One region of the Mesorhizobium shangrilense genome, then DNA from elsewhere that is predicted to be linked to it. Evidence: predicted binding sites of a transcription regulator. Region 1 holds the regulator's gene; the other holds the start of a gene.
The links. Region 1 encodes LexA, which represses DNA repair genes until DNA is damaged. Its sites were predicted from a motif close to TGTTCNNNNTGTGTTCNG; they were not measured.

Region 1 (5,717 bases):
CCATCGCCTTCTTCGAGATCAGCGCTGCGTGGTCCTTGTAGGCCGGGCGCGAAGGCGGGATCGCCTTCGGGTCCTTGCCCTTCAGGACTTCCGCCGCGATGTTGCCCGCGTTGACGCCAACCTGCTCGTAGTTGACCGCGAAGCTCGCCGGCACGACACCGCTACGCACCGCATTGTCGTCCGCATTGACCACGGGGATGCCGGCCTGACGCGCTGCTGCCGAGACAGCCGCGATCGCCGGCTGGATGAGGTTCGATGTGGGTCCGTAGATCACGTCGGCCTTGCCTGCCAGCGAAGCGATGCGCTGCTGGATGTCGTTGACGTTGTCGATACCGACCTCGACGACTTCGAACCCTGCCGCGGGCGCCGCTTCCTTGATCTTTTCAAGCAGCGCGACGTCGTTCGCCTCGCCCGGATTGTAAGGCACGCCAAAGCGTTTGGCGTTCGGCAGCAGCTTCTTGGTGAAAGCCATCACCGCTGCGACATCCTGGAGATCGGTGGCGCCAGTCATGCCTTCGTCACCAGAGTCCCATGACGGAACGAGCTTGGCCGCGACCGGATCGGTCACTGCCGCGAAGACGATCGGGATGCCCGAGCCGGCAAGCGCCTTCTTGGCGATCTGCGAGACCGGCGTGGTGATGGTGTACATCAGCTTGGGCTGCTCCGCCTGCAGCTTGGCGATCATCTGCGGAACCAGCGACGCATCGAAATTGGTGTGGCTTTCGGAGTAGACGACATCCTTGCCCTCGACGAAGCCGTTCGCGGTGAGCGCCTTCTTGAAACCGGCGATGGCGGCGTTCAGCTGCGGATGCTCGCCGAAATTGGCGATGCCGATGCGGATCTGATCGGCGGCGGCACTCCCGGCGCTGACCATCAGCGCGCCAGCCAGGGCCAATCCCGACAGCCAAGCGGACTTCGACTTCATCATCATTTCCTCCCAGATTTGATTAGCGCCGCTATAGGACGGCAACTGCGGCGATCATGGTCAGTCCCTCCGCGCATGTCAAACATTATATATAATTCTTGCCATGCTTCCGTATCATATATAATTTTGCCCACACCAGATGATGAATGGACCGCGATGCAGGACCAGAAGAACTCGACAAAGACGGAGGCGGCCTATCAGCTGCTGCGGCGGGACATCCTCACCACGCGGCTCATGCCGGGCGCACCGCTCAAGCTGAGTGCGCTGCGCGGCATCTATGGCGTCGGTTGGACGCCGCTGCGCGAAGCATTGTCTCGGCTCGAAGCTGAACGCCTGGTCACGGCCATCAGCAACCGCGGCTTTGCCGTCGCGCCCGTGTCGCGGGCCGAACTTGAGGATCTGGCACGCGCAAGAATGGTTGTTGAGATCCCCCTGTTCCTGGAATCGATCGAGAAAGGTGGCAGTGCGTGGGAAGATGCGGTGGTCACCGCCCATTACCGGCTGTCGCGTTGCAAGACCGCGGTCGATGATCCTTCCGACGCGGCCGTCGACAGATGGGACGAGAACCATGAAGCTTTCCACGCGGCCCTGCTGAGTGCCGCAACATCGAGTTGGCTGTTGCGATTCCGCTCGACAATCTCGGATCAACTGCGCCGGCACCATCGCTTTCTTGGGCTCGCGCCGACGTTGCGGGCCGCCGCCGGCCTCAAGGATGGCTACGAAGAGGCAATGGACGCGCTGCGTGAGGCGATTGCAATCGAACACCACACTGCAATCATGGAAGCGGCGCTCGATCGTGACGTCGAACGGGCAAAGGCGCTGATGACCGCTCACGTCGGCTACACGCTGCATGTCTATGTCCACAGCGAAGACGTCGGTGCAAACAAATACGCGGCGCGTGCTGGCAGCCTGAAAGCTGTCGGCGGATGATTTCAGCGCCTCCGCGCCGTCCAACGCTTGACGAGATCGCTGCCGCCGGCGACCGGCTGGCTACCTGGTTGCCGCGAACGCCATTGCTGCGGGTCGATCTTGGCCGGGCCGATCAACGGATATTCCTCAAGCTCGAGACCTTGTCGCCCATCGGGGCCTTCAAGGTCAGGCCGGCGCTCAATGCCTTGCTCTCTCGCGACGCGGAGGCGCTGAGGCATGGCGTCGCGACCGTCAGTTCCGGCAACATGGCCTATGGCATGGCCTGGGCAGCAAGAGCGCTTGGCGTTCCAATGGCCGCCTACATGTATTCCGACGCCCCACGAACCAAGATTGACGGGGTTCGCCGCCTCGGCGGAGAGGTGCGTTTCGTCTCCCATGAGACCTGGTGGCGCTACATCACCGGCGTTGAACAACCGGACACCGATGAACTCCTCGTGAATCCCGTCACCGATCAGGCGGTGCTGGCGGGCAATGGCACGATCGGCCTGGAGATCGTCGAGGATCTGCCGGAGGTCGACTGCGTGCTGACACCCTATGGCGGCGGCGGCATGACAACCGGGGTCGCAAGCGCGCTCAAGGCACTGCGGCCGCAGGCGAAGGTCTTTGCGGTCGAGGACGAGAACGCGGCTCCAGTCACCGCCGCACTGGCAGCCGGGCGCATTGTCGAGATCAAGACACGACCGTCCTTCATCAAGAGCATTGGCGGACCGTCCCTGGTGCCCGCGCTATGGCCGTTGGCGAACCAGTCTATCGACGGAGCCATTGCCGTCAGCCTTGAGCAGGTAACGGACGCGATGCGGCTCCTGTTCTCGACCGCAAAGATCGTGGCCGAAGGCGCGGGCGCCGCATCGCTGGCCGCCGCCCTTTGCAGCGAGCACGCGACCGGCAATATCGTCTGCGTTATTTCAGGCGGAAACATTGATGCCGGCGCCTATGCGCAAGTGCTGGCCGGGGCAATCCCGCCTGCCTGAAATCCCGCCCTGGTTCACCCAAGACGATGAGCCTGATGTTCGCCCACTCGAGGCGGAGCAGTCTCTCTGCCCAAGGGGCCACTTGCGGCAGACCGGAAATGAGATTCCGCAATTGCCAATGGTTGGCAGTTTGGCTTCGTTTCGTTCACGTGCGGGCTAGGCAACCCGCGAGGCAAACCGCTTCGCAAATGGATTATTTTCCGTTGTCCGGGCGACGAGGCGAGGACTGCTGTACGGTTGCGCAAGAGGCAAAAAACGAAATGATTTCAATTTGGCCAAGCCAAAATTTGGAACCACGGCCCGCTGTCGTGGTAACCGTCGCGGGCATTGCATGGTTTCCACCCTCTGAACATATTCATTAAACTTTAAACGGTTGCGGAACACAACTGGAACAGATAGTGTTTGTTCTGGGTTTGTTTTTCTGATTCTGGTTTCAGATCCCGTCTTCGAATCCCTTGGGGGCCGCCATGCTGACGCGCAAGCAACATGAACTTCTGATGTTCATCCATGAACGGCTGAAGGAAAGCGGAATTCCCCCGTCGTTCGACGAAATGAAGGAAGCGCTCGACCTCGCTTCCAAGTCCGGAATTCACCGGCTGATCACTGCGCTGGAAGAGCGCGGGTTCATTCGCCGGCTACCCAACAGGGCTCGTGCGCTGGAAGTGCTGCGTCTTCCCGATTCCATTGCACCCGGCCTCAACGCGGCGCGCAAATTTTCACCGAGCGTCATCCAGGGCAGCCTGGGTCGACAGATCAAGCCAGCCCCCACCCGCATGCCTTCCGCTGGCAATGACGATGACGCGGTCTCCGCGATATCCATCCCGGTGATGGGCCGCATCGCCGCCGGTGTGCCGATCGATGCCATCCAGCACCAGACCCATTCCATCTCGGTGCCGCCAGACATGATCATGGGCGGCGACCACTATGCGCTGGAGGTCAAGGGCGATTCGATGATCGAGGCTGGCATCTTCGACGGCGATACTGTCATCATCCGCAACGCCGACACCGCAAGTCCCGGCGAGATCGTCGTGGCGCTGGTCGACGATGAAGAAGCGACGCTGAAACGCTTCCGCCGCAAAGGCGCCTCGATCGCCTTGGAGGCCGCCAACCCTGCCTACGAAACCCGGATCTTCGGACCCGACCGCGTCAAGGTGCAAGGCAAGCTCGTCGGACTGATCCGGCGTTATTGAGCCGGCGCAGCAACGGGTTTGTCGGGCTTGCGATAGGGCGGCAGCCCCCTCGCCTCGCGTGAGAATTTTCGTTGCTGGTGCCAAGGCCGGTACGGTCTGTCGACCGCGAAGCTTATTTTCGGTCGCGAAGTCGCTGATTGCGGGTCGAAGAAGACGGCGGCACTTCCCGTGCGGGCGAGTTGTCGTTTGGTGACGACGAGGACCGTCGGATTGCGGCAAGGGTCGTAGCCTGTCGCGTCGTTGATGACGATCAGATCAGCAAAACGACAGGCTTTCCAAGCTTTCTTGCGATCCTCCACATAAACAACGATCGCGCCGGACGGGTGTCGGGCAACGCATAGATCGTCACTGCAATAGAATGAGAATGGCGCGCCCGGCGGCAGATCAGCGGCATCAGCGATGTCGAATTGTGGATCGCTTTGGCCGAAGCTCTCCGGCTTGATGATGGTTTCGGATTGCAGCGCACGCTTCCAGTTGTCCGCCGTGAATTCGTTGGGGCGCTCGCGGCTCACTGCAAGTTCGCCACCGCCGATCGGCAACGCCACCAGCCGCGCATCTTCCGAAATCAGTACATCCGGCGCGCGCGTGTCGGAAATCGTCAGCAGGCCGGCAAGCGCGAAAGGCAGTGACGCCAGCCGCAGCCAGGTTGTCGCCATCGTCGCGATGATCAGGGCGACTGTCACCAGCAAGACCGATTGCAGCGAAATCAACCCGACCGCGTCGATCGGCGAACGTTCAGAGAACCAGGCTGACAGCGCGATCATCGCTGTCAGCCCCTTGCCCATGACATAGAGGAACGGCCCATCCGCTCCGAATGGCATGGCCAGCGAACTGAAGACCGCAAAGGGCATGACGATCACCGACACGATCGGCATGATGGCCAGATTGGCAAACAGGCTGAACGGTGACACCCGCTGGAAATGCCAGATCGCAAAGAGTGCCGTCGCGCTTCCAGCTATGATGGACGTCATGGCGAGGCCTCCGGTCGCCAGCAGCAGTTTTCGCATGAGGAAGCCGGGCAGAGATCGTCGCGGCGGCGGCGTGCTGACCTTGCGCGCGCGATAGTCGGACCAGCCGGCATAGGCACCAACGAGAGCAGCGGTCGCCGCAAAGGACATCTGGAAACTGGGGCCGACCACCTCGTGCGGCGAGACGACGATAACGGCAATGGCTGAGATTGCGAGATTGCGTATGGTCAATGCCGCCCGATCGAACAGCACAGCGACAAGCATGACCGAAAGCATGATGAAACTGCGCTCAGCCGCGACCACAATGCCGGAAATCACGAGAAAGGCGGCGATCGAGACAAGCGCGGCCGCGGCTGCGTATTTCTTGACCGGACGGCGCGAGGAGAAATCCGGAAACAAGGCGAATGAACCGCGCAGCAGCAGCATGATCGTGCCGGCAACCAGCGCCATGTGAAGTCCTGAAATGGAGATGACATGATAGATGCCGGTGCGCCGCATCGCCTCGTTGATCTCTTCGGGGATTCCGGCACGAACGCCGACGATAAGCGCGGCGGCAATCTCGCCCTCGGCGCCACCGATGCTGGTGCGGATATGATCGGCGATGGTTTCGCGCGCGTTTTCGATCGACGACCCAAGCCGCGCCGCAAACGGCATATCGTCGGAAGGAACGATCGTCGGATTGCTGAGGAAGAAGCCGCTGGCGCCAATGCCGGTGAAATAGCTGTCAAACGAG
Region 2 (5,717 bases), 1.3 Mb from region 1:
ACACGGGACCTCGACCAGGCGGCCAAGCTGAAGGGTGAAGCCGACGCTGCTGTCGCTGCCTACGAACAGGAATTGGCGGAAGCCAAGACCAAGGCCAATACGATTGGTCAGCAGGCAAGCGATGCAGCCAAGGCGGAAGTCGAGGCGGCACGCAAGAAGGTCGAGGCCGCGCTCGACGAGAAGCTCGGTGCGGCCGAGGCACGCATTGCTTCCATCAAGGCCAATGCCATGAAGGAAGTCGGCGGCATCGCCGAGGACACCGCTTCGGAAATCGTCGAGGCGCTTGTCGGTGGCAAGGCCAGCAAGGCCGAGGTCGCGGCCGCCGTCAAATCCGTGGCCGGGTGAGGGGCGCATCATGGACGCTACAGCTCTAGCAACACTCTGGGCCACGATTGCCCTGATCATTTTCGTGGGCATTGTGATCTACATCAAGGTGCCCGGCATGATCGCCAAGGCTCTTGACGGTCGTGCGGCCAAGATCAGCAATGAACTCGAGGAAGCGCGCCGGCTGCGCGAGGAGGCCCAGCAGCTGCTCGGCCAGTACCAGCGCAAGCGCAAGGAAGCCGAGCAGGAGGCCGCCGACATTGTCGCCGCCGCCAAGCGCGAGGCCGACATGCTTGCCGCCGACGCGCACAAGAAGACCGAGGACTATGTCGCGCGGCGCACAGCGATAGCCGAGCAGAAGATCGGTCAGGCCGAGCGTGACGCGGTCGCCGAAGTGCGTGCCAGCGCCGTCGATATCGCCGTCGAAGCAGCGCGCGCGCTGCTTGCCGGCAAGGTCGATGCCAAGGCGGGCGCGGACCTGTTCAAGGCTTCGCTGCAGGACGTGAAGTCGAAGCTCAACTGAGCCGATCGCCGGAAACTTCGGAAAAGCCGCCTGGGAAACCTGGCGGCTTTTTTGTTGTGTGGCAGTGGAGATCCGCGAAGGCGGCTGAGCGCCTATCTCCCCCCTCGAGGGGGAGATGGCCGGCAGGCCAGAGGGGGGCGCCGCGCGTGAAGCGCCGAGCTGATCTTTCGTCGCCAAGAGGCGCGCGTCGAGCTGGTTGAGAGGACCCCTTCTGTCGCCTTTGGCGACATCTCCCCCCGAGGGGGGAGATTAGGTGCTCAGCCGTTCAACTCAATCGAGCCCGGCGAAACTCTCTTCTCCCGCCACCTCAGTCCCGCCAAGCCTGAATGGCGCAAAGGACACACGGTGCAGCCGCGCCACGGGCCCATGCGCCTCGATCGCCGTGCGATGGCGGACCGTGGCATAGCCCATGTGGACCTCGAACCCGTAGCGATCGTGATGGTTGCCGCAGCCGCACATCATGCGGTCGCGCATGACCTTGGCGACGATCGAAGCCGCGGCGATCGACTGCGAGCGCTGGTCACCCTTGATCAGCGCGCGCCCCGCGCAAGGCAGTCCCGGCGGTACGTCGCGCCCGTCGGCGAGAGCGAGCTTCGGTTGAACAGGCAGTCCGACCAGCGCGCGGCGCATCGCTTCCAGACTGGCTTTCAGAATATTGCTGCTATCGATGCCTTCGGCGCTGATGGAGGCCATGGATACGCCCAGCGCTGAGCCGAGAATGCGCAGGAACAATGCCTCTCGCTGCAGATGGCTAAGGCGTTTGGAATCGTCAAGCCCTTCCGGGATGTTGGCGGGATCGAGCACCACCGCTGCGGCGACGACCGGTCCCGCGAGCGGTCCCCGGCCGGCTTCATCCATCCCCGCCACTGGCCACAGGCCTTCCGCCATCGCCTTCGTCTCGAAGGAGAAATCGGGTCTCTCGATGATTTCGAAGAGAGGCGGAGAATCGGAACGCGCGCGAGCCATGTTGCGGCGAGGTTCGCACTGGCTCCGATTCTCCGCAAGTCCCTCCGGGTCGGGTGGGGCGCCGGACCGGGAGGGCACCGTCTGCAGGCCGGGGCAGGCCGGACGGGATTCTTGGTGCTGCGACAGATCAAACCACCGCGATGAACTGCGCTCTCAAAGTAGCGTCAGTTGCACCTGGTCTTTTCCGGCGGCAACGAACTGGTCGGTCCGAAGCGTGCGCCGTTCGACATTGAGGCCAAGCCGCTTGGCGGTGATCTCGAAACGCCGCCCGATCTGCCAGGCATAGGGGCCGGCACCTTTCATGCGTTTGCCCCATTCCGAATCGTAATCCTTGCCGTCGCGCATCGAACGGATCAGCGACATGACGTGGCGATAGCGGTCCGGATAGTGGCGCAGCAGCCAGTCCTTGAAGATCGGGCTGACCTCCAGCGGCAGGCGCAGCACCACATAGCCGGCCTCCAGCGCTCCCGCTGCTCGCGCCGAGTCCAGGATACGCTCCATCTCCTGATCGGTGAGGCCGGGGATGATGGGTGCGACCATCACCGAAGCCGGGATGCCGGCATCAGAAAGCTGCCGGATCGCTTCAAGCCGCTTGGTCGGCGTCGACGCGCGCGGCTCCATCGTGCGTGCCAGCATGCGATCCATTGTAGTGACCGACAACGCCACCTTGGCAAGACCGCGCTCGGCCATGCGCGACAGGATGTCGATGTCGCGCGTTACCAAAGCGGATTTGGTGACAATGCCGACCGGATGGCCTCGTGCCTCCAGCACTTCGAGGATCTCGCGCATGATCCGGTACTGCTTCTCGATCGGCTGGTAGGGGTCGGTGTTGGTGCCGATGGCGATGGTGCGCGGCTGATAGCCGTCCTTCGACAATTCCCTGTCGAGCAGCCGCGCCGCATCCGGCTTGGCGAACAGCTTCGATTCGAAATCCAGACCCGGCGACAGGCCCATGAAACTGTGCGTCGGCCGGGCAAAGCAGTAGACGCAGCCATGCTCGCAACCACGGTACGGGTTGATCGAACGGTCGAAGGAGATGTCCGGCGATTCGTTGCGGGTGATGATTGTGCGCGGCTTCTCCACCTGCACTTCGGTCTTGAACGGCGGCAATTCCTCCAGCGAGTTCCAGCCATCATCGAAGACATGCCGGCTGACCGGCTCGAACCTGCCGGATGGATTGATGCCCGCCGACCGTCCACGGTTGCGGTCAGGGCGAACACGCACACCGCTCTGCTCGATCATCGCATTTGCCATCTCGGCTCTTCCAGCCCCGAAAGCTGCAATGTCCGCGCGCACGATCTGTTCCATCTTCGCCCTCTCCCAAGGACTGTCGGCAATCTGTCGAATCGCTCTGTTCATGAAACTATTCCTATTTTGCAAATGAGAACAAATCAAGAACTTTGTATGGTGCATCGCAAAAACTGGCGCAGCGCCCGGCTTTCCGCTATTCGGCTAAGCATGCTCAGCGTTCTCATTGAAACCCTGAATGACGAGGAGGGCCTCGCCCGCACGCTTGCGTCGCTGGTCGGCGGAGCGGTCGAGGGCGTGGTGCGCGAAGTCATCGTTTGCGACACCGGTTCGACCGATCAGACGCACCGGGTTGCCGAACACGCCGGCTGTCAATACGTGACCGGCGGCACGGCGTCTGGCATCGGGCAGGCCAAGGGCGACTGGCTGCTGTTGCTGGAGCCTGGCGCCAGGCTGGTGGAGGGATGGACCGACGAGGTCGTCGCCCACACCGCCAGGCAAACCATGGCCGCGCGTTTTTCGCCGGCGCGCGGCAGCCGCACGCCATTTCTGTCGCGGGTCTTTTCGGGAAACCGTGCCCTGGCCGAAGGAATGTTGATCAACAGGCGTCAGGCCAGCGCGCTTTCGAAGAACGCCGATAGCGGGGAGGCGATTGCACGAGGGTTGGCGACGAGGAAGCTCGATGCCGAGATATGGGTGGCCCCGCCGAGGCCGAGGAAATCGCCCTGACTGGACGGCCGGCTACACCGGCCAGCATCAAGCCGTCTTGATCTGCGGATGATTTTTGCACCGCACATTGCTAATTGTGCGTTGCACAAGACGTGACGTGGGGTTACCCTGCTTCAGGCGGGTTAATCAGGTTTGGGTCATGCCGGAGCGGTAAGCAGCCGATGCTTTGTCGGTGCTGCCCTCATATCCGAGGATCCCGATGAGCCTTTCACCCCCCGACAAATCCGGCACGGCAAGCCTCGAGGCCGTGGCCCGAAACGGCAGCCTGTTTCAGCGCATTGCTGCGCGCATACCGACCTATCTGTCTGACTTGCGTGAAAATCCGGCATGGCTTCCGATGTTCATGCTGGCGCGCACCATGCCGGGGCGGCGGCTGCATTGGCTCGGCGCAAAGCCGGCGCGGCCGGCACGGAACGCCCATGAGACAATGTTCACAGGCGTCGACGGCGAGGCCGCCGTCGATGCGCTGAGATCGGATGGGTTGTTTTCCGGGCTTGTCCTGCCGTCATCGATCCACGACGAGATCGCCCGCTTCGCCGGGCAAACGCCGTGCTTCGGCAATTTCGATCGCCGGCTCGAATTCATGCCGGGCGAACATGCCGATGCCGAAAGACGTTTCGGCCGTCCGCTGCTCAGCGGGCACTATTTCGAACGTGTACTCGACTGCGGTGCCGCACTTGCCGTGCAGCGCGATCCGCTGCTTCTCGACATCGCCGCGCACTATCTGGGTGGACAGGCCAAACTCATCACGACGCGGGTCTGGTGGAGCTTTCCTACAGGGGCGGCATCCGATGCCGACAAGAACCTGGCGTCGCTCGGCAAATACCATTTCGACCTCGACGACTGGCGGATGCTGAAATTCTTCTTCTACCTGGTGCCTGTCGACGCCGATACCGGCCCGCATGTCTATGTCCGGGGCAGCCACAACCGCCGCATTCTCAAGCATCAGATGACGCTTCTCGTCGGCCATCCGGCGGAAGAGGTTCTTAACGTTTATGGCGAACAAAGCCCGATCACACTGACGGGGCAGGCTGGCCTCGGCTTTGTCGAAGATCCGTTCGGGTTCCACATGGGGACGGTGCCGACGCGCACGCCGAGGCTGATGATGGAAGTCGGCTTCGGCGTGTCGCCACCTTCGCGCCGTCGGTTCCATGGCGAGCCGGTCATCCGCTGAGCTGGGTGGAGGAGGGCGAAGCCTTGCTTATGCGGTTTTGGTGCCGCGCCGCAGGTGCTCGTCCAGGCGCGGCATGATCTCGACGAAGTTGCAGGGCATGTGCCGGTAGTCGAGCTGCGGCTTCAATATGCCGTCCCAGGCGTCCTTGCAGGCGCCGGGCGAGCCTGGCAGCACGAAGACGAAGGTGGCATTGACGACGCCGCCCGTGGCGCGGCTCTGGATCGTCGATGTGCCGATCTTGTCGTAGGAGATGCGGTGGAACACTTCGGAAAAGCCATCCATGCGCTTTTCGAAGATAGGCTCCAACGCCTCCGGCGTCACGTCGCGGCCGGTGAAGCCGGTGCCGCCGGTGGTGATGACGACGTCGATCGCCGGGTCTTTCGACCAGCCCAGCACCTTGTCGCGGATCTTTTCGCGGTCGTCGGTGACGATGTCGCGAGCGGCCAGTACATGGCCGGCCTCCGCGATGCGGTCGGCCAGCGTCTGGCCGGATTTGTCGTCGGCAAGGCTGCGCGTGTCGGAGACGGTCAGCACGGCGATGCGGACGGGGATGAAGGCGCGGCTCTCGTCAGTCCTGGCCATGGGGATCGGCCTCCGATGTCAGGCTTCGCGTTGCCGCCACGAACCAATCGGGTTGGCGGCCGCGGATCTCGGCAGCAGCGCGCTTCGCCACATTGCCGGTCTCGAACAGCCCGAAGCAGGTAGCGCCGGAACCGGACATCCGTGCAAACCCCGCTCCGGCCCGGGTCAGTT

Region 2: a site for LexA is predicted at 3,196-3,213, ahead of ABVQ20_RS13210 (PA0069 family radical SAM protein). Genes of this name have one in related genera too.

Annotation. Positions count from the first base shown of each region.
Region 1 is NZ_JBEWSZ010000001.1:1,354,282-1,359,998, reverse strand. It holds gene ABVQ20_RS06870 (ABC transporter substrate-binding protein) at 1-928, opposite strand, end outside; gene ABVQ20_RS06865 (GntR family transcriptional regulator) at 1,082-1,855, shown strand; gene ABVQ20_RS06860 (pyridoxal-phosphate dependent enzyme) at 1,852-2,826, shown strand; gene lexA (transcriptional repressor LexA) at 3,294-4,016, shown strand; gene ABVQ20_RS06850 (ComEC/Rec2 family competence protein) at 4,010-5,717, opposite strand, start outside.
Region 2 is NZ_JBEWSZ010000001.1:2,630,030-2,635,746, reverse strand. It holds gene ABVQ20_RS13225 (F0F1 ATP synthase subunit B) at 1-345, shown strand, start outside; gene ABVQ20_RS13220 (F0F1 ATP synthase subunit B) at 356-847, shown strand; gene rnhB (ribonuclease HII) at 1,118-1,813, opposite strand; gene ABVQ20_RS13210 (PA0069 family radical SAM protein) at 1,967-3,121, opposite strand; gene ABVQ20_RS13205 (glycosyltransferase) at 3,272-3,790, shown strand; gene ABVQ20_RS13200 (hypothetical protein) at 3,990-4,964, shown strand; gene moaB (molybdenum cofactor biosynthesis protein B) at 4,992-5,546, opposite strand; gene ABVQ20_RS13190 (4-(cytidine 5'-diphospho)-2-C-methyl-D-erythritol kinase) at 5,533-5,717, opposite strand, start outside.